One region of the Fundicoccus sp. Sow4_F4 genome, then DNA from elsewhere that is predicted to be linked to it. Evidence: predicted binding sites of a transcription regulator. Region 1 holds the regulator's gene; the other holds the start of a gene.
What was found. Region 1 encodes LexA, which represses DNA repair genes until DNA is damaged. Its sites were predicted from a motif close to CNAACANNTGTTNG; they were not measured.
Positions count from the first base shown of each region.

Region 1 (11,598 bases):
GGATTGATTAGTTGTTCTGGTACATGTTCTTCATGATCTAACACACGCAAAATTCGCGAACTAGACACGACACCGTCTTGTAAGAAGGACAAATTATCCATCATCATTCCCATCGGTCTGAAGAAGTTTGCTGAATATTGAGTAAAGGCATAGACAATCCCCACTTCAATCAAACCATCAAAATATTGATTACCAAGAATATAAAAGACTAAGGCAATTGATAAGCCTTCAAAAAGGTTAATAACCGAATTTAAAAGCAAAGCATTCATACGAACCATTGCTAGATGTCCTTTATATTGGTTTTCATTTTGCTCTTCGAATTCAGCCATTGTCCGTTTTTCTTGTCTTAAATGCTGAATAACTGACATCCCTAAAATTGATTCATTAATCTTAGTATTTAAACGACTTAAGTTTTCACGTAATTGACGATAGATTCGTGTACTATAATTTTGGTAGAGCCAAATTGCAAAAACCATTAATGGTACAAATAATAAGAAATATAAAGCCATCGTTTGATTCAGACTCCACATACCGATAAAGACAGCAATAATCGTTGCAAAGCCTTCAAAGATTGCAAAGAATACATTCCAAAACTGTTTGATCGTCTCTGTATCATTCGTCACTCGCGAGACAATTGAGCCGCCCGGTGTTTGGTCAAAATAGCGCATCCCTAAATGAACGACTTTATCAAAAATAACATTACGAATATTTTCAACCGTTTTTTCAGAGGCCATACTAAAGATATATGTAGAAAAATAGTTTGAAATCCCTTGTATGACTAGTAAAAATGCGTACAGGGCAGTAAATAATATGGCGGTTTGCGTGGTTGCTGAGGATGTTGACAAGTATTGGTCAATATAGGATTGAATCACTCGCGGCATGAAAACAGTCGCCACAATTTGACCTGCAGAAAAAACGAGCGCTAATAAAAATTCTTTCCAGTAAGGTTTGGCAAACTGCATAATTCTCTTGGTTACCTGATACTGGTCACGCATTGTCATTTTCTTAGTCCATGCGGATTGAAAATCTTTTGCTTGTGCCATTACTGTGCGCCTCCTTCATTTAATAATGCTTCTAATTGTTGTTTTTCATACATTTGTTTGTACCAACCATCCTGTTGTAACAGCTCATAGTGGGTGCCTCTTTCAACAATTTCACCTTTATCTAAAACGATAATCTCATTGGCATGCATTACACTACTGATACGGTGAGCTGAAATAATCGTCGTTTTATTCTGTCGATTGGTCTTAATCGAACTTAATATCGCTTCTTCCGTTTTTGCATCAACTGCAGATAAAGAATCATCTAAAATTAATAAGGATGGTGAATTAATGATCGCTCGCGCCATCGATATTCTTTGTTTTTGACCACCTGATAAAGCCACGCCACGCTCTCCTACTAAGGTATCATACCCTTCAGGAAAGCCGATAATATCTTCGTGTACACTCGTTAATCGAGCAGCTGTTTCCACACGCTCTTGAGAGGCAGTTGGATCAGCAAAGCGAATATTATCTCTGATTGTCGTTGAAAATAAAAAGTTATCTTGTGGAACATAACCAATCGATCCCAGTAAAACATCTAAGGCATATGCTTTCATATCAATCCCATTGAAACGAATAGTTCCTTTGTATTGATCATAGTCTCGCATAAGTAATTTGAATATTGTCGTTTTCCCTGAACCTGTTTTACCTACTATGCCTAAAGTATGTCCTTGAGGAATAGTAAAGTGCACATCTTTCAGCATAGGTTCTTTTGTTTGAGGATAAGTAAAACGTTCGACAGCAAAATTTAGATCACCATCAATCGGAGAAGTCACAGGATCGGCTGCTTCCACAACATTTGTTTCCTCTTTTAATAATTCCATAATACGGTCATAACTGGCTGAGCCACGTTCGATAATATTAAACAACCGCCCGATTGCCACCATTGGCCAAGACATGCGGGTAATGTAGTTTAGAAAAGCCACTAATAAACCAACAGTGATTTGCCCTTGTGTTACTAAAAAACCACCATAAAACAAGCCGATAATCGTACAAACACCCATAATTAATTGAATCGTTGGGCGGAACAATGCATCATAAAAATAAACTGATTTATTTTTAGCTACTACGGTTGCGGTCATATTTTTAAAATCGATACTGTCCAATTCTTCTTCACCAAATGTTTTAATTACTTTTATACCAGTAACACTTTCTTGTACTTTATCATTCAAAGAAGAGAAGGCTTCTTGAGCACGTCTAAAGTGATAATGCATTTTCTTACCAATTAAACGTATTGAAATAGCTAAAATCGGTAAAGGAATGATAACCATTAAACTCAATTGCCAATCAATGGCCCAAAACATCATAAATAGCGTAATAATACCTTGTGTCAATGAATCGACCATCGTTAAGATTCCACCACCAGCAACCATGCGAATGGCGCCTAAGTCATTCGTTGCATGAGCCATCAAGTCTCCTGTTCGGTACTTTTGATAAAAAATGGAATCCATCTTTGTAAAATGATTGAATAATCGCTGACGTAAAATTTTTTCTAATTTTGCTGACGTACCAAAAATATTAATTCGCCACACGTAACGCATTGCATATTGTAGTATTGAGATGACAATGATTGCCACTACCCAAAAAAATAAGACAGTCGGCGTTAAGCTACCGTCAGTCATTCCATCAATTACTGTCGCTATAATCATTGGCACAATCCCGGCTAACAATCCTACTAAAACTAACATCGAGGCTCCTGTTATATAAGCCCATTTTTCTTGCTTAAAAAACCAAGCTAACCTAGAAAATATATCCAAACTATCCACCCTTTCTGATTTATATGATTTAATTATTAATTAAATAGTCCATGAATAAGTTTATCACTCTTTTTGTGAGTAAACAAAGCAATCAGCTTATAAATACGCGATACCTCTCCTAAGCAAATTGTTCTTTAACTCTACCTTTTAAACAGACTAAATATCATCTATCTCTCAAATTTTATAAAAAGAAAACAGGAGTTAATCCGAACAAACGGACAACCCCTGCAAAACTTTAATTACTGCTGTTTCATTGAACGCATAATTTGTTCAACTTTCTTTTTAGATGGCTTTTGACCCATCTGAGCCATCATTTGAGAAATCATTCTTTCGTCAATTGGTGGGTTTTCTTTAAAATACTTCATCATATAACGACGAGCTAAAAAGAATCCTCCCACTGCACCAGCTACTAAAGCTAGTAAAACAATAAAAATCCAAGCGATTGTTGGCATATATAAACCTCACTTTCTAAATATCATGTAGTTATAGTTTACTAAAGTTCATCTGTTTTTCATAGTATATTTTCACAAGAAGCAGACGATAAACTAAATTTATTTTACTTTTTATTCTTCTTATCGAAGAAGTGTTGAAGGTGACGGCCATGAAGTTTTTTAGCTTTTTGGATTTCTTTCACTTTATCAGGAGTTAAATCAGTTCCATCTTCATCGACGACCTTGATTCCTTCGATATGATTACGCATACCGAAACGTAAATTTTCGATATATTCTTCTCTTAGCACTTTTTGTTCAGCTAATTCAGCTTCATTTAAACCTTCAGCTTTTTTCTTGCGGGCTAATTCATTAATTCTCTCCATTTTATCTTTCTCTAACATGTAAATCCTCCTTTTTACGAACGTTTGTTTGTCATTGAAAAACGTTTCTGATATAATAATAATAACAAAAATGAAATGAGTTGATTCCAATGGCTAAATTGTCAACGAAACAAATGACAATCCTACAATGTATTTATGATAACATTGAGGAAAATGGTTATCCACCTACTGTTCGCGAAATTGGTTCGTCAGTTGGCTTATCCTCAACTTCGACAGTACACGGACATCTATCTAGATTAGAAAAAGCTGGCTATTTAATTAAAGATTCTAGTAAAACACGCGCTCTTGAATTAACACAAGCTTCAATTGATTTGCTTGGCGTTGGACCTGTACAAGTTCCTTTATTAGGAAGAGTTGCTGCTGGTGCGCCAATTCTTGCAGTTGAAGATGCGGTTGCCTTCTATCCAATACCACCAGAGTTACCTTATGATCCAAGCGAATTATTTATGCTTGAAATAAAAGGCGAAAGTATGGTTAATGCGGGTATTATGGACGGCGATATCATAACTGTTAGACGCCAAACGTCTGCCAACAATGGTGAAATCGTCATTGCTATGACAGAAGAAGAAGAAGTTACTTGTAAGACATTCTTTAAAAAAACCGATCATTACGTCTTAAGACCAGAAAATGATTATATGGATGACATTATTTTAAATTCAGTTACCGTATTAGGTAAAGTTGTCAGCCTGTTTCGACGCTTCTAGATTATTAGTTGAGTATCTTTACAAATAAGCGAACAAGGCATATAGAGGAAGCAAATTGCTTCAGCTCTACACGCTTTGTTCGTTTTTTTTTGTGTGTAGTTTAGTAAGTCATTAGTGTTTTAATGTCGTAACCAGAAATTTTATCACGGCCATTTAATTCTTCTAATTCAATTAAGAATGCACAGCCAACGACAACTCCACCTAATTTTTCAACTAAATCGATCGTTGCTTTGATTGTACCACCTGTTGCTAATAAATCATCAGTAATTAATACTTTTTGACCTGGTTGCAGAGCATCTTTATGCATTGTCAAAGTATTGCTACCATACTCTAATGAATAATCAACCTCAATGACTTCTCTTGGTAATTTGCCTTTCTTACGCACAGGTACAAATCCAATCTCTAAAGCATAGGCTACAGGACAACCTACAATGAATCCACGAGCTTCTGGCCCAACAACTACGTCAGCACCTAACTCTTTAGCATAATTAACAATTTGTTGTGTCGCTTCTTTAAAAGCATCTCCATCAGCCATTAATGGTGTGATGTCACGGAAAATTATTCCTTCTTCTGGATAATTTTCAACTTTTGCAATATAGTCTTTTAAATTCATGATCTTTTTTCATTCTCCTCGAAATATCTTTTAATATCTGATAAAGTCTGGTAATTCATTATTGCTTCGACTTGCATTTCTTGTCGGTAACGCTCGAATGCCGGCATAGTAAACAAATCAACAGCCTCTTTCGAGTGTTCTCTATTAAATGCAACAAAGCCATCTTTTATTGTAACAAATTCCGCTTCAAAAAACACAACAATCATCAATTTTAATCTAGTTATGGATATTTTTAATAGTTCACTCATTTTAGAGAGGTTTTGTCGCAAATGAAATGCCGTTTGCTTGCTTAACCAACGGTATAAAACAGCAAATTCTTCACGTGTCGGCTCTCCAGCAGTATACTTAGATTCTTGAATAAATGATCCTAAATAAATATGAGACCAATCCTTTTGCTTTAACAAAATCAGTAACGTTTCTAGACTTTGCGGTGGTTCCATAATGACTAGTTTTTTATAACTCACGTCATTGACTAACTCATTTAGCAATTCTTCGTTGATGTTGGCATATAGTTCGACACGGCTATTCTTAGGTAAAGATTCTTTATAACACTCAGCTAACTTAGAGTGTTTAAATAAATAAATCGCCCCATTAACTTTTAAAAGTTGAGGATCTATTTTACTTGATCGATAATCTAGCCACTGTGACTGATTGACGCCCATATCTGTTACCATCAATTGGGGATTAACCAAATGACGCCATTCATTAATGGATAAGGTGCCTACAATTGAAATGATTGAATTAGCTTCAACACCTTCAAATTGTGTCGCTTTTGAAAAAGCCACACAATTTAAAGCGGATTCTTTACTATCTTTCTCAGCAATAGAGAGTTTAACATGTGTTTTATCAGCACCAATTAAACGTTTTTCTTGAACCGTTACATCCTCGAATTCGAATACAGGTTTAGCATTATCCATTCCAAAAGGTCCTAATAATTCAATTTCTTCGATAAATTTGACAGTGGCTTCCGATGGTTTTATTACCATATCGACTTTTAGTTCCTCTGGTTGACGAATCAAGGCTTCATTCTGATTAGCTAATGAAGCCAGTGCCGATTTAAAATTCAACCATTCAGAAGAATTGACTGTAAGTCCAGCGGCTTGACTATGACCGCCATAATAAGCAATCGTCTCTTTAACTTCCGTTAACCAAGCAAAAATATTAACACTATTAACGCTTCGCCCACTCCCTTTATACACTTGCTTATCTTCTAGATATTGGAATAGAATGGTCGGTCGGTTATATTTTTCTTTCAATCGACTCGCTACAATTCCCAATACCCCCGCTTGCCAAGAAGCATCCGCTTCAACAATTACATCAGGAATCTCTTCATACTGTTCCATTCTTTCCTCAACTTGAGTTTGAATATCTTTAACCATCGCTTGGCGCTGAGAGTTTTTATCATTAATTAACAGAACAAGTCGGTCAGCTTCGGTCTCATCGAACGTTTTTAATAATTCTAAAGCAGGCGTTGGATCACCTAAACGTCCTATCGCATTCAAACGAGGTCCTATAACAAAGCCCACTGTATCAACGTCTACTTTAGTTAAATCAACTTTTTGATCTTCTAAGAGCATTTTTAAGCCTAAACGATGAGTGTCCGCTACTAATTGTAAACCACCTAAAACAATTGTTCGATTCTCGTCTGTCAACGACACCATGTCACACAACGTCCCAATGGCAGCTAATTCTACCGCTTCCGGAGCAATTTCGTCTAGTAGTGCATGTGAAATTTTTAAGGCGACTCCAGCCCCACTTAATTCGCCAAAAGGATATTGACCTTGCGGATGTTTAGGGTGTATGACCGCATACGCATTAGGTAAAGTTTCTTGAATCTCATGGTGATCGGAAACTATGACGTCTACTCCAAGTTCATTAGCTAAATCAATCGCGTCATGCCCTGCGACACCATTATCACACGTTAGTATTAATTGTATACCCGCTTCGATAAATTCTCGATAACGCTCACTGTTGGGACCATAACCATCTGTCAAACGATTAGGCAAATAATACTCGACATGAGCACCAATCATTTCAAGCGTTTCATAAAGTATTAGAGTACTTGTGATACCATCCGCATCATAATCACCGTAAATGAGTATTCGTTCTTCATTTTCGACGGCAGTCTGTAGCCTCTTCACAGCAAGCTCCATTTGATATAATTCAAATGGATTATGATAGAGTTGAGGCGTTTGGTTTATCGCTTGTTCAATCTGTTCTGGACTTTTTAAGCCACGATTTAAACATAAACGCAAAAAAGCAGGCGAATATTTCAAGCCTGCTGCTTGTAATGCATGTATTTCTTCTTCTAGTTCACCGGAAGAACTTGTCATCTTCCAGTCATATTTTGCTAAATTCATATTAAGACCTCAATTTACTTTGTCTTTTCTTAAGTGATAGTCACCCTTCAACAACTGACTCCGTAGATATTTCTTTAGTTGCTTGTTCACTTGTCAAACTAGCAACTGTTTGCTCTAATGCTTTAATTTTCTTTCGAGTTCTACTAACTGAAGCAATAGAGACCAATAGGCCTACAATTACACCAATAATAAGCGTAATCAAAATGACCATAACAAGTGGGACAGTAATATTAATGAAGAATAGATTAACGGTCACATTCGCAGTATTTTGAACTGCAAAAATGACCACAAAAATTAAACTAAATAAAGATAGTAGTATTCTCCAAGGTTCTCTCATGATATTTCCTCCTTGAAATTAAACAGGTGTTCCTTTAGAAAGTCACTAATATGTGGGACTAAAGGTGATACAAAGGCTGCCATTTTTAAAGCAAAAGGTATCGTTATTTCTCTTGCATTATGGGTCATCGCTTGGATTACTTTGTTCGCTACGTAATCTGTTTCTAAAGCAAATTGTTCAATGCGTTGATAATAACTTCCTAATTCATCTGAATGAGAAAAGAAGGGTGTTTTGACTGGGCCAGGATTAATCGTCGTAATCCCTATGCCAAATCGTCTTAATTCCAATCTAAGCGAGTCAGCATAACCGATTATAGCAGATTTAGTAGCTGAATACACACTTGATGAAGGCGTCGACAACTTTCCTGATATTGAAGATATGAAAACAATTTGACCTTCTCTTTGTTCAATCATCACTTGTGCGACTAATTGACTCAAATACATCATAGCAAATGTATTTATTTTAAACATGGCTTCGATCTCACCATAAGTAAATTCTAAGGCAGGTTTAAATTCTCCAAAACCTGCAGAATTTACTAAATAATCTATTCTGCCACAATGTTGCTTCGTCTTGGCGACTACTCGTTCAATTTGTGTCGATTGACTTAAATCAGCACAAATCATCAGAATATTTACATTATAATCTTTTTTTATTTCATCAGCCAATTCTCTCAACTGTTCTTTACGACGAGCTACGATAACTAAATTTGCACCTTCACGCGCAGCTTGATGAGCAGTTTCGCGACCAATCCCACTCGATGCTCCTGTGATTAAAACAACTTTATTCAGCAGTTTCATTCATTATCTCCTCAGAATTCACATAATTTAAATTATATTCTTCCAAGTCGAATACAATCTTAGTTGCTTTGAAATAATGTTTAGCTTCCATTTCCAATTCTCTAATATCTTGTCCCATATATCGCGCACTTATGTGGTTTAAATATAATTGTTTAACGTTAGCTTTTGCGGCAACTTTCGCTGCTTGAACATTTGTGGAATGGTAATAATCATGCGCCATTTGAGCTTCTTTACTTTCATGGGTCGCTTCATGTACTAAGACATCAGCACCTTGCGCCAGAAGTGGAATATTAGTACATTGTCGTGTGTCGCCTAAAATCGTCACAATTTTCCCTTTACGATCAGGAGCAACAAAGTCTTTACCATTTATAACAGTACCATCAGCTAAGGTCACTTCTTCTCCACGCTTTATCTTACCAAAAATTGGCCCATTGGGAATTTGATAAGGGGCCAATAAATCTACCAGTAACTCACCAACAGAATCAGGTTCAGTCACACGATAGCCAAAAGAAAGCACACCATGTTCTAAAGGTAAATAATCAACTGTCCACCCCTTATTCAAATTAAGGGTTCCACCATTAGGATCTAACTCAATGATTTTCAAACTATATAATAATTTTGTTTTTGATAGTTTTAATGTCGTTTGAATAAATTGACGAATGCCCGGCGGGCCATAAATAGTTAACGGACCATCGCCGCCTTGAAAAGATCGACTACTTAGAAAGCCTGGCAAACCATAAATATGATCACCGTGCATATGTGTAATAAAAACTTTCGTAATTTTACGTGGCTTAATTGTCGTTTTTAAAATTTGATGTTGAGTTGCTTCGCCACAATCAAATAACCAAATCTCATTCAATTCATCAAGTAACTTTAAAACTAAGGCACTAACGTTTCTAATTCTTCCCGGAACTCCTGCTCCAGTACCTAAAAATTGTAATTTCATCTTTTTAACACTTCCTAACAATTCATCCATTTTTAATTGAAAATTAAATCCGGACCCTTTAAGTAATAGACAGGTCGAAAAAACGCGAGTCTACTTACTATAAAAGTCCGGATTAATCATCACCCTTAACTATTAATTTTATCGTTGGCGATAAATTTCTTTCGCGATTAACTTCGCTAATTCCAAACCACCCACATCATTAGGATGAATACCAGCATCTGCATACCATTCCGGATGATCATTAGCGTATCCTGCCCAATCAATTAATTTTACATTCCCATAACGTTGAGCGGCTGCATAAATTTGTCTATTTGCGTCATCAGTCCATGCTCTATTTACATGTACCGTTAAGATATAATGATCTCTATCTGTTCCAACCGCCTCAATATAGTCATTAAGCTGCGCGGTTGTGAACGTTCCGTTGGAACCTAACATTGTAACGACCGTTGGTTTGAGTAAGTCGTTTTGTTTCATAGACTCTAATACAGAAAAACTATTATATAATTGGCGTCCTACTTCTCCATCTACAACAGCTTTTGGAAACACACTTTGGATTTCTGATGTACTAGCTAACAAGACCGAATCACCAATAAAACTAATATCTAGGCCATTGGCAAACAGTAGTTCTTGTTGGGTCAAGCCTTCAATATTATTTACCACTTTAACTGTTTCAGTATCTAACGTTTGAGTTTGCTGGGCAACCGTTTGATTAGCTTCAATGACATCTTGAAGGTTCTGTGCCGTCTGGCTACGTTCTTCGGGAGAAGCTATAACCCCTACTAATCCCATTATCAACACAAAAACATAACTACCAGTTGCTATCTTAATACCCGTTAAACTATTCGGATTATTTCTTAAATAGTTGAATTGATATCTTGATTTTTTCAAGTTAAAATCTTGTCCAATGGGTAAGCTCCATTGTTTAATTTCAAATAAGCGATAAGTTACTTCACTTAGAATCATAATAACTAAAAATTGCACTAAAAAATTTAAATAGATATTTGTGTTAAAGAACGATAAATGCCTAGAAACAATTAAATATACTGGATAAAACCATAAGTAGTATGAAAAACTTCTTTTACCAAAAAATGTAAAGATTCCTAAACTGAAAAACTTATTCCAAATTGTTGCTGGATGAATTGATGACATAACCAAGATTGCACTGACCAATGTGAATAAAGTCATTCCGAATTGGTAGGCAAAAGCATGAGTACCGTACATAAATTTCACCATAAAGAAAGCTAACACAAATGCCACTAAACCTAAGCAGTTAAATAGAACTTTGACTTTAGCATTCATTGGTTTAGGTACCAACTTCACGGGATACAACAAGCCTACAGCTCCACCAAAAGTAAATGCAGACGCTCTCGTTAATAATCCATAATAAATTCTTGTTGGATCCTGTCCTTCTTTATACAAATAGCCAAGTAAGACTGCCGATAATACTGAAATGATTAACAGAATATTTGCAGTTGTTCCTGGTTTTTTATGCCAAGAGTAAAACAATTTTATCATGATAGGAACTAAAAGTATTAATTGACCATAAAGTGCTACGTACCATAGATGTGTGAAGGGACTTGGATTTGCTGCTTGTACAAAATAAGATTGATTATTAATAATTTGATAATAGTTATTGAAGAAAAACAAAGCCGAGACGGCCATGTTTCTAATATTAAATAAATAATCTCTTGCAAACAACAGAATATAAGTTATCGTCACAGCAATCATGGATAACATTGGATAAAAAAGACGGCCAAAGCGTAATCGGTAAAAATTTAAAACATTTAAACTTTCACCTCTCACATTTGCTGAATATAAACTTCTGAAATTAAAGAATCCTGCAATAAATAAGAATAAATTAACAGCAAGGAATCCACCTGGAACGATATGTTCAAAGAAATAATAACCAATAATGGTCAAAATTGACACACCTTTTAATCCGTCAAATATAGCTAATCTTTTGACTGGCGCATTAACTTGTTTGTGATCCATAGCTTTCACCTAATCCATAAACTCGAAGTAGAAATCTGATAGTTGAATAGTATCTCCATTCTGTGCCCCTAAACGACGTAATTCATCGTCAATTCCCATTCCACGCATTTGGCGTGCAAAGCGAGCGATACTTTCATCATGAGCCATGTTAGTCATCGCATAAAGTTTTTCAATCTTGCGTCCAGTAATTAGCCAGTGTCCTGGTTCAAGTTCTTCAATT
Region 1 covers NZ_JBQKLQ010000001.1:790,246-801,843, forward strand. Annotated here, with positions in the region: gene ACTQ5J_RS03565 (ABC transporter ATP-binding protein) at 1-1,043, opposite strand, end outside; gene ACTQ5J_RS03570 (ABC transporter ATP-binding protein) at 1,043-2,797, opposite strand; gene ACTQ5J_RS03575 (YneF family protein) at 3,037-3,249, opposite strand; gene ACTQ5J_RS03580 (DUF896 family protein) at 3,354-3,629, opposite strand; gene lexA (transcriptional repressor LexA) at 3,719-4,333, shown strand; gene ACTQ5J_RS03590 (adenine phosphoribosyltransferase) at 4,434-4,946, opposite strand; gene recJ (single-stranded-DNA-specific exonuclease RecJ) at 4,943-7,306, opposite strand; gene ACTQ5J_RS03600 (LapA family protein) at 7,347-7,643, opposite strand; gene ACTQ5J_RS03605 (SDR family NAD(P)-dependent oxidoreductase) at 7,640-8,440, opposite strand; gene rnz (ribonuclease Z) at 8,424-9,386, opposite strand; gene ACTQ5J_RS03615 (acyltransferase family protein) at 9,525-11,378, opposite strand; gene obgE (GTPase ObgE) at 11,388-11,598, opposite strand, start outside.

Region 2 (11,598 bases), on a different contig from region 1:
GTGATCGAACACAAGCATTTTGATTTTGGGCGTCAATCCAAAACTATAGTCACTCATGAGTATCCGGCTAAATATGAACGTGGAAAAGAAGCTTATTATCCTGTTAATAATCGAGAGAATAATGCTTTGTATTCTAACTATCTTAAACTTGCCAAAGAAAGTCCTCAAATTACATTTGCTGGGCGATTAGCACAATATCGTTATTATGATATGCATCAAGTGATTGCATTAGCATTGCAACTTAGTAAGAAGCACGGTGAAGAATTTAAATAAAATAAACCAACAGACTTATCTCACTCAGTACTTTTAGTGAGGTAAGTCTGTTGTTCAATAAACAGTAAAACAAATAGGTCAACTCATTTCATTTAAATAGGGATAACTTCTGCCACGCTAACTTAGTCCAACGAACGCTGATGTCCCACATACTCATAAATTCTGACCATCTTAGCTTCAGAAGCCATCTTAACGTTAAAAATAAAATAATGATCCTTTTGATCAAGTGAATTATGTCTATTTAATATAAAGTAATTTTTTTGAGAGCCAGCCATTGATAATAATAAGTCATCAGTAATAAAAGTCAGAGGAAGGCTCATGGCTGAATATTGATAGAAATCTTCTTCAAACTGACGATAATTTTCACTGAAATAATCAAACTGTAACTCAGTTTGGCGCAGTTTACGGCTCGTCATAGAAATCTTCCTCCTGGATTAATTGAATGCTTAAAACATCTTCGATAGCGACAAAGTGGTAACCACTGTCGCTAGCTATCCCAATTTTTGAATCGATAAATTGAGTAATTGTCCCTTTAATCGTCTGGACTAGCTTAGGTTGACGTACGGCGAATGCCGCCTTCTGTTGATTGGCGAAGAGTTGGCTCAGTAAATATATTCTTTCACTAAAGGGTAGGGCAGTACCAAAGTCGAAGGTTTCTTCTAATTCACCAAGAGCTGATGTATGTTCAGATAAAAAGAAGCCCATCCATTTGGCCATTTTGCGATCTTGATATTGGCGAGCCGATTTAAAGGGCAGATAGTCGCGGTTGACGCTCATGCTAAACCATCCAATCCACCCGCGCCACCGCCAGCATGACCACCAATTAATTTACTACGTGCAACCGTCCGAGAATTTTCATACAGCGAGGTGGCTTTCTGGAGCGAAAGGTAGCCAAACTTAGCCCTGATATCATCAACTACCTGTTCAACGCGTTCAACCTTTTCGATTTCTTCTACATCATCAAATAGTGAATAGACGGTATAAATTTCATCGACTAGCCCGTCGAAGCGTACACCGATATTACGAATAGCCCCGCCAGTATATTTCTTTCGAAATAGCTCAATCACATAGCCGGTTAAAACTTTCGTGCTTTGAGAAGGATCAATTTTCTTTTGAACACTGATTGATTTCTTTTCAACATCGCGTGCAAATCCTGTATAAATCGACACAACGGTTGCCTTCTTCTGGCGTTTACGTAAGCGAATGGCGACCTGTTCGGCCATCTCGGACAAGACTAGTTCAATATCGGATTGTTTATAATAATCTTTCGGTAAGACTTGTGAGTTACCAATCCCCGTCGCTTTAGGACGGTAAGGTTCCAAGACATTACTTTCATCGACGCCATTGGCATGGAACCATAACTGAAGGCCCATTACCCCAAACTCAGCTTTTAATAAATCAGGATTACTATTAGCCAACTCTTTAATCGAATAAATCTTTAGTCGATTTAAACGTTTTTCAGTCCGGCTACCAATTCCCCAGAAATCAGTGATCGTCTCGATGCCCCAGACTTTACTTTCAACATCTTCATAAGACCAGTTCGCACGCATGGTTGGTGTTTGTTTGGCTTCATTGTCGAGCGCTAGTTTAGCGAGTAAAGGATTCGCATTGCTCATGCCAATCGTTGAATAGACCCCAGTCTTTTTCCAAATATCGCGTTGGATCTTTCCAGAAACCAAATCCAAGCGATTGCGTCTTGACATCATCTTATCGGGGGCGAAATAATCAAGCGAGCGTGTTAAATCGACAAAGCCTTCATCAATTGAGTAGGGGTGAACTTCTGCTTTAGGTGAGTAGTTCTGTAAGACCGTTTGAATCTCCATATTACGCTGAATATACAAGCCCATTCTCGGTGCAGCAAAAATCGTCCGTTTGGCCCAGGCTTCAATAAAGCGAATATATTCGGGTGTGATATCGAGACCTTGCCGTCTAGCGTTTGAGTGACTAAATTTACGCGTATGCACATTAAAAGGTAAATCATAAGCACGTCCGACATTTTGCTTGCCGAAGACTATTTTGAAAGTAGGGGAGCTCGCCAGGATCAAGCCCTTACTGTTATCACCGTGACTCATCACACACAGCGAAGTCGTTAAAGGGTGGAGCCCGCGCTCAACACATTCAACACTCGCATAAAAAGACTTCATATCCACAAAAGCAATGTCAGACCGCGGTTCAAGTGAATAATCAATATAACCCATCGTTTCAAAGAACCTCCTTCCTAAATATATCTCTACCCACATTATACGAACGTTTGTTCTTATTTGCAAATAGATTCGGTAAATAAAGAGAATTATCTGGCAGAATACTTGTCAGAAAAGGACTCAGCATGGGAAATTAAATTCTGCAACGTTGCAGAATATGTTAAGCAGCACTTAGAATAGGACAGCTGGGAAGATTAACTTATCTCGAAGTTAGAGAATATTGCTTATCATTCGGCAAAATATGAAAACACCCAAAAAGTTTCCGATAACAAATCATCAGAAAACTTTTAAGGTGTTTCTTAGTTCATATACTCATCACAAATCCAGTGGCTACCCACCATGCGACAACTATCGCCCGTCTCGCCCAACATCTTTCCCCCTGGTAATTGAAAGCCTTCGTCTTAAGCCAATCATGAAGCAGCACTCCTAAGCAATTTAACCTTAAACACCTAAAAAAATACGACCTAGTTCGAAAACTAAGCCGTATTTCTATTATATAAGCAATTAACTAAGCTAGGAAAGCCTGAAGCAATGGATTAATTTTAGTAAAGGTCAACGTCCTTAATCATCTAATTCACTTTCAAGAATTTCGCCAGTTAAGCCCTCAATCGTTAACTCAGCTTCGTCTTTCGTCACTTGGTCAAAAACTTCTAATTCCCATTCGAAACGATCGTGATCACGGTCGTACTCTAGATTCCAGTCCGTCACTTCACCAAAGCCAACGTCATCTAAAGCAATTGACGTAATCTCATCAATTGACAATAGCTGCTCGAAATCCAAAGCCATTTTCACATCATCATCATCATCTAATCGGTCCTGCTCTTGACTCTTGATGTCATTTGTCTGGCTATCAATGGTGACCTCAAATTCGTTAGCCGCATCTTGGCCGTCGATTTGAATCTCGAAAGAACCATTTTTCTTCAAATCAATGTCTAATTCTACGATGTCTACGTCAGGAAACTCAGCTTGAAATAACTCAATTTCCGCCACTAAAGCTAGCTGTACGTCACTGCCTTCAGTTTCTAAGAAATTAGCGGTCGCTTCATCAGTACTCTCTTCATCGACACTCTCTGTACTAGTAGATTCACTCGTCGTTTCGGACGCATCCTCTTGCGCGGCCACCGGCAAGGCAGTCACTGTGCCCAATGCAAGCAGACTAGCCCCAAGTAACGCGCCTTTTTTTATAAATAACGTTTTTTTCATTATAAATTCCTCCTATTTAATTAATGAATACAAGTATTCACCACTTTAGTCTCAGCTTCAGCCATCAATACTTTCGTTAGAATACCATTTAAAGCTAATTTAGCTTCGGTAAGCAAGCAACGCATCGTCCTTACCTCTTAAAAATAGTATAACAAAATCAACTCTGCTGCCATACGAAAACGCACTGGCAACGCCAGTTGTTTCAAGCAGGTTGCTGAGCAATTGTCGCTTCAGCAGAGACATGCACTCATAAAAATCCACTTTCGAGTGCACTTTATTCATTTACCCCTTAAACAAAAATCCCTGAAAGATTTCTCTCTCAGGGGATACTTTACCTATTAATGGTGGTGATGTTCTTCTTCCTCAGCTTCAGCAATGGCTTGTGTCTCATGAACCGTTCCATGTGCATGATGCGCAGGGCCATAAATGGAATACAACTTCATTGGTTGGTCGCCCGTATTAATCACATTATGGAAGACACCTTTAGGAATTAAAATGACATCATCGTCAGCAACTTCCTTCTCGAAAGTAATCTTATCTTCGCTTTCCCCCATAATCACTCGGCCTTGACCTTGTTCTAGACGTAAGAATTGATCCTCTTTGGTATGGATTTCACCGCCGATATCGCCGCCAACTGGGATCGACATGAGGGTAACTTGTAGCTGTGAACCGGTCCATAGGGCAGTTCTGAATGTGTCGTTTTGTAAAGTAGCTGCTTCAATGTTAATGACAAATGGATCTTTACCGTAATCTCTTAAATCTAATGACATTGTGCATCTGCTCCTTTGCTATTTGATAACTTAATTATAATCATTCTAAATAATAAAGTCAAAGTAAGACACTTCATAAATACAGAGAAAACTGTTAACTAAGTAAATAATAAGTGTCCCAACTATCACGGGACAAATACCACCACTCTCATCCAATATCTGTAAAACTGGTAGCTGAAAGGCTTCAAGCTATTTTTAAAAGTAGAAATCAAGAATTTATTTGTCCTAAGGTCTTCGAAATTAAAACAGGGCTTATCATCATATTAATTCACTTGTTCCCAGCGAACCAAAACTTCAGGTTTGACTGCTTTATGTGAACCGAACATATGGACAAATTCGTCCGCTTCCCTGCCTGATGCAAAAGAGCGATGTGTAATGTTCAATCGTGGATATTTTGTCGCTACCGATCTCATTCTGTAAAACACCAGAAAACAAAAATTACAAATAACATCGTAGTGTCTTGAACGAACTGACACTTGCCAGCAATCAAGTCATGCCGAATGAGACTCGGTGTCAAGCACTAATTAGTTCATTCGTCTGTTGCATTTGGTGTTCTTTGTGAAAATCTCTCGCGAAACAGTCATAAGGCGTTTGATAGCCTAATAGTTTACGCGGATAAACCACTTTGAAGGAGACGTATGACGGATAGGCTGAAATAAATGTCAGATAGGCAAGTATTACGCAGGAAGCTTTATTTTTTGTTAATATTGAAAGGACGATAATTGAAAAGGAGGCAATGATGTGACAATTTTTATTCTGGAAGACCAAGTGAATCAAGCGACTTATCTTCAGCATTTACTTGCAGATTTAATCAATGATTATCATTATCCCAATGAAAAAATAAGTGTTCATTACAAAGGAAGCGACCTGTTATTGGCAGCTCAACAATCAACCGAAAGAAATTTGTACTTTTTAGATATTAAAATAAATACCGACACCGAAGCGGGCTTGAAGATTGCGCAAGCGATTCGTGTCTTTGACGCCGAGGGAATCATTGTGTTTGTGACGACTCATCAACAACTGGCTTATAAGTCTTACCAATATATGGTGTCAGCCTTGACTTTCGTTAATAAGAATCTTGAAAAAGAGGCCTTCCAACAACAAATCCGAGACTGCTTAGCAGTTTATTTTACACAGAATGGTCAAGAAAAGGAAAAACTGGTGCTTGAATTTCTCTCGACACCCCTGTCAATTGACTGGCGAGAATTGAATTTCTTCGAAGTGGTGGGCAATCACATGATTCGCGTTAATGCGGGCAAAAGATTTGTTGAATTTTACGGCGCTTTAAGTGACATTGAAAAATTAGATACTCGTTTGTGGCGGGTGCACCAAGCTTTTGTCATCAATAGTCAGCAAATTTCACATTTTAATTTAAGTAAACGAGAAATTGTTTTGAAGAATGATAGCCGCATTCCAGTGACGCGGACTTATTATAAACGCTTGAAAGAGCAACTAAAGACCTATGAAGGAGACACACTATGAAGCTTAATCAACTGTTATTCCTCAGCCATAATGTGTTATTTGCTTACTTATTTATTTTCTTAACAGTGGCTATTTGTAGTCTAGAGAAGAAGCGACGTTTGTCGAATGCTTTATATGTCATTGCTTTAGTCGCCTGGTTTTATGTGCTTGCTTACTATCAGGTTGCGAAATTGATGATTATAGGAGTCTTCTTCATTCTCTTTCTCTTGGTTAAAAATCGCCAGTCATTACAATTAAATATTGTGACCCAGCTGATTCGACTGATCAGTTTAATTTCCATTGTTTTGTTGTTTGAGCGTGGCTTGTCTGCTTTGTTAACTCTATTCGTACCCAATCGGCTAACTGGCAATCCAACATTTTTTTTTATGATCATTTTCGCTTTAGACTTACTGAAGCTGTTATTAGCAAGAGGTTTGATTTTATTGGATCGTGGGCAGGTTTCTAAACTACACCAGAGCCATCAAGTGCTGATTGCTGTCTCCTTATTATTAGTCAGTATATTTCTTCAAAAGCCATTGAGATATAGCCAACCATTGGCGCGTTTATTACCTTTCCAGTCAATCATGTTCTATCAATTATTGATTACTGGCTTGCTTGTGATTATTAGTCTGCATTTTATTATGAAAAAACGAGATGAAAAGCAGCTTAAAAAAGTGCAATTAGCGCGTATTGAGCAGTATAACGAGAATATCGAGCGGCTTTATAATCAGTTATCGACTTTTCGTCATGATTACTTGAATATTCTTTACTCGATGCGTTTGTCGATTGAGGCCGGTGATATGGAGGGGACGCGACAAATTTTTGAGGAGACCGTTGCGCCGACCCAGAAGTTAATTCAGTCGGATGAATTTGAATTAGGCAAATTGAGTCAGATTTCTTTAATGGAAGTCAAGAGTATTCTTTACACCAAACTTGTTAACGCTCAGTCCGAGGGGATTAGAATAGGGATTGAGCTGTCACCCGATTTAGATGGATTTTCTATTTCGACCGTTTTATTGGTACGCTTGCTGTCGATATTACTAGATAATGCGATTCAAGCAGCGAGTCAGGCTGAGAATAAATTTATAACTATCTTGTTAAAAAAAGAGAGTCAGCAGACTTTGTTTATGGTGACAAATTCTTGCCAAAGTTTAGGTAGTTTGTTGGATAAGCCTTTGTCACCGGCCAATCGGACGGGGCTGAATGTTGCTTCTGCTGCAGATGGTCATGGTTTATATTTTGTGAAGAAGGTGATAGCGGAGAATCCTCAGATCCAATTATTGACGGATGTGACTGAGCATGAGGTGAGGCAGACGCTAGTGATACAGGATAGGTAGTAGAATCGGTCAAATAAGTAAATCGCCATTCTTCGGCGAAGGGGCGGGCTATACTGAAGCTATCATATGAAAAGGAGTGTTAAAATGAAATTTCTAAAGGTAGGCTTGTTGTTTACGGCGATGCTGTCGGTTTTAAGTGAGGGGCTGGTCGTCAATGCTGAGACACAGGGTTTTTCTGCTTATGGAGAGGTGAATGAGTTTTTATATATTCATCCGGATGCCATGGCCAATCAGACAGATTTGACAACTATTCCTTACTATTCTTACGGTGAGATCACATCGGAAGAAATCGTGAAAGGGATGGAAGAGTATTACGGACAATTAGCCATCTATAGAGAGGAAGAACACCAAGCACCGCATTATCAATTTGAGAAAAGTAAAGAATATTTCCAGGTAGAGCAATTTGAACATTTGGCTCTTAAGGATGATCTAACTTTGTTCAGTAGCTATATTGCATTGATCAATCCTTACAGTGGTTTAACCAACAAGTTAATTAGTTTTTATAGTTGGTATGAAGATTCTTTTGAAATGACAAACCAAGAATTAGGCTTCCTTTCATTTGCTGAAGCTGAACAAAAGGTTAAGGATTTTACTAACCAAGTCTTTGGTTTAGATGATGTTAGAATAGAAATGAGAAGTATGACGAAGGATGAAATGCAAGAATATGTTGATCATGAAAATTTAACGCCAATCAAAGAGACAAGTGAACCTTTTACTGATGAGGTTTCTGAAGTTTATTTTGGTAAATTCGCTCCTTACCTAAATGATTATCCTGTGGTTTCATCAAATGGTACGGGGACTCCTGAGAATATTGTCTTGCTTGGTGGAGAGTTCGCACTGACACATCAAGGTTTTGAACATTTCCAACTAGCTCATATCCCGATTGGTCACATGCTAGATACTTATTCGGAAGCTGTAAGTTATGAAGAGGTTCTAGAAATTGTTTCTCAGACTTATACATATACAGATGAGGAAATTTTTGCGAAATATCCAACGGTTAGTTATATTCAAGATGCATCAATCGTTTACATGCCTTTATACCAAGAGTCTCTTGATATAAGTGCTTATTTCCCAGTTTGGCAATTTAGTATTGTAACAGATGATGAACCAACACTTGCTCAACGTCGATATGTGAATCCAATCGATGGTACAATCATTTACTAGAGAGTTTAGCGAAACAAGTCAACAATAACTAATATTTACGAAATAGATTATCGGATTATCCGGTAGTCTATTTTTTGTGCTAAATAGAGATTGGTTAAAGGGTGAGGGATCCAATGGGCCGTCGTTATTTAACCACGACTAGTTGGACATCCAAAAAGCGCCTTCGTGAAATCTTGTTTTCAAATTTTGTCTAGGAAAGGTTGAAAGATGGTGGCTTGTTTGAGGGCATCAAGGGTGTGCTATTTGGGAAGCCGCAAGTCGAAGCCTATTTCGAAGAATATAAAGCAGTAGTGTGTGATGTTTTAGTGGATGACATCCCAATTCTTTACAATATAAACTTCGGCCACGCCTATCCTAAAATGTCAATGCAGTATGGTGCGATGGCAACTGTCGATGCTGAAAAACAATTGCTTAAGATCGAGCGACTGTAATTCAGACGAATCATTCTACGCAACCACTGACAACACATTCACCGTACCAATTAAAAATTAAGGAATATTCAATTACCGCTAGGACATTAACTTTTAAAGTGCTAACAAATTCTGGATTTCTGAGTGGTTGTTTTTTTGAATTGTAATGATAATGGAATTTTTACAGCAAGATATTGAATGCTGGCTGATAATAATGATTTTATTTTACCGGAATCATTAGGACAAAGAATCCTAAATATCCCGCCTTGTTAGGAGTACGATATTTTAAGATACTCACCAACATTCTCAACTATATGACCCCAACGAAAAAAGTCAGAGTGACGAATCACTCTGACTTTTTATAGCTAAATTTACAACTAATTAATGATCGTGTTCTTCTTCCTCAGCTTCAGCAATGGCTTGTGTCTCATGAACCGTCCCATGTGCATGATGCGCAGGGCCATAAATGGAATACAACTTCATTGGTTGGTCGCCCGTATTAATCACATTATGGAAGACACCTTTAGGAATTAAAATGACATCATCGTCGGCAACTTCCTTCTCGAAAGTAATCTTATCTTCGCTTTCCCCCATAATCACTCGGCCTTGACCTTGTTCTAGACGTAAGAATTGATCCTCTTTGGTATGGATTTCACCGCCGATATCGCCGCCAACTGGGATGGACATGAGGGTAACTTGTAGCTGTGAACCGGTCCATAGGGCAGTTCTGAATGTGTCGTTTTGTAAAGTAGCTTCTTCAATGTTAATGACAAATGGATCCTTACCGTAATCGTGTAAATCTAATGACATAGTGACATCGCTCCTTTAGTTTGGTAGCTTAATTATAACCATTCTAAATAAATAAGTCAAAATATGACACTTAATCAGATGGCATTAAGTAGCGCAATGTGATATCCCTAACAAAAAAAGAGAAAAACCAACAGAGAAATAACCGGTTGGTTTACACTACAATTTATTTAATTTCAGTTTCAAACTCTAAGGTTTTGATAATGGCATCAAGAATATAAGGGATTATAAGGCAAATAATACACGAGTTAGTTTATTATTAACGGCTAAACGCAAACGCTTACTTGTAAAAAAAATAAAGATAAGTATATGATTAATAATATAAATATATTATGAACTGACTACTTAAAATAAATCCATAATAATAGGAGGTGATTATGTGGCAAAAGGATATAAGTTAGCACCTAATGAGTCAATCTTGATGAACAGCGATAGAATTTCATATGGTGGTGCTTTAGCAGCCTTCAAAGATAAATTAGTATTAACTAATCAACATATTATTTTGATTAACAAAGGAATCTTTGGAAACGTTAAGAACGTACAATATTATAATCTAAACTTCTAGGCACACCCTAAGTCCCCGCAACCACTTCTCAATCGTGCTTGAATCTCACCCGTGGGAAGGCTTTGTCTATGGAAGCAGCGGGATTGATGTAGTTTTTTAACTTATGCTGATCACTTCGCTTGAAAAATCCCAAGAGTTTACGTCTGGCCGATCGTTCGAGTCCCTCCACACCAATAAACTCACATGCCATGGTGGAGTTCAATGCTTGGTCATAATGCAAAAGGCCAATTTCACAAATGGTGCGTAAAATAGCTCGTTCCTTAGCTTCATAGCCACCGCACCTTGAACACTCAATTGCGAAGCGATTAATCTCACTACTCTTAATTGAAGCTTGGCAATGAGGGCAGATGATGCCGCGACGAGCATCCTGTACAAAGACTTGCTCTTCATAGGTATCTTGAGCAAATTCAGCGACTGATTTATCAATCAATGCCAGTGTGACTTGATCGACATTCAATGGTCGATAATGAGTAGAGCGTGCTTGCTGTTGGGCGCCCCGCCTCAGAAAAGGCTTGATTTGCCAACGCTTGAGATAGTGATCTTGCATATTTTCATGGAAGACGACGGTATCTTCCTCATTAATGAAGACAAGCCGGGATACAAGTGGCACATCCACTCCCAAAGATTCAAGAATCGGCATAAGCAGTTCATTTTGCCGTTTCATTTGAGCAAAATAATGTTGGTATTTATAGCCCTTGGCAAGATTATAAAATTCACCGTCACGGTACTCACATTCGGCGACGAGATTCTTCACTTCAAAATGATAAATCCCATGCGGGCTGACCAACAAAGCATCAATCTGAATCTTCCCGATGGAATGGTCAAAGTTCAAATCATGTAAAATCCGCCAGCCGTGAGGAAGGACTTCTTGCACCACCGCCTCAAAGTCTTTCTGCCCCTTGAATCCGGTCTGCATGGCCCAAAGTTTGGTCCGGGATGGGTCCGGAAGTTGGTAGCGTGCGCTCAAAGTCTCTAAAAATTCTAAGTAAAATGGTTTGTCCATGACTGCCTCCTATAAAAGTCATAAATAGTCTCTCTATATAAAGACACCATTCATTGGCAAATCCATTATTTAATTTGAAGATTATCTAAAATACCATCAAAAAAAGTTCGAACCACCCATAAATCAGCGGTTCGAACCTTATTAAAATATATGGAGAGGCGAGGGCCCCAGTTCAGCTTAGCCAAGCTCCAACTATATCCTTTCAACAACTCTCCACTACCCCACAGAACCTTCCATCTCATATGCAATCAGACGGTTCAACTCCACAGCGTATTCCAACGGCAACTCCTTCGCAAAGGGTTCCACAAACCCCATCACAATCATCTCCGTGGCGGTCCCTTCATCCAATCCACGACTCATTAAGTAAAACAATTGCTCTTCAGAAATCTTAGAGACTTTGGCTT
Region 2 covers NZ_JBQKLQ010000006.1:91,358-102,955, reverse strand. Annotated here, with positions in the region: gene glf (UDP-galactopyranose mutase) at 1-273, shown strand, start outside; gene ACTQ5J_RS09760 (DUF5960 family protein) at 396-689, opposite strand; gene ACTQ5J_RS09755 (hypothetical protein) at 676-1,050, opposite strand; gene ACTQ5J_RS09750 (Y-family DNA polymerase) at 1,047-2,471, opposite strand; gene ACTQ5J_RS09745 (PepSY domain-containing protein) at 3,036-3,677, opposite strand; gene ACTQ5J_RS09740 (cupin domain-containing protein) at 4,016-4,447, opposite strand; gene ACTQ5J_RS09735 (hypothetical protein) at 4,711-4,860, opposite strand; gene ACTQ5J_RS09730 (DNA-binding response regulator) at 5,189-5,929, shown strand; gene ACTQ5J_RS09725 (GHKL domain-containing protein) at 5,926-7,245, shown strand; gene ACTQ5J_RS09720 (hypothetical protein) at 7,330-8,409, shown strand; gene ACTQ5J_RS09715 (hypothetical protein) at 8,610-8,840, shown strand; gene ACTQ5J_RS09710 (cupin domain-containing protein) at 9,201-9,629, opposite strand; gene ACTQ5J_RS09705 (hypothetical protein) at 10,006-10,191, shown strand; gene ACTQ5J_RS09700 (nuclease-related domain-containing protein) at 10,220-11,194, opposite strand; gene sufB (Fe-S cluster assembly protein SufB) at 11,411-11,598, opposite strand, start outside.
Region 2: the regulator LexA is predicted to act here: its motif matches at 2,518-2,531, upstream of ACTQ5J_RS09750 (Y-family DNA polymerase).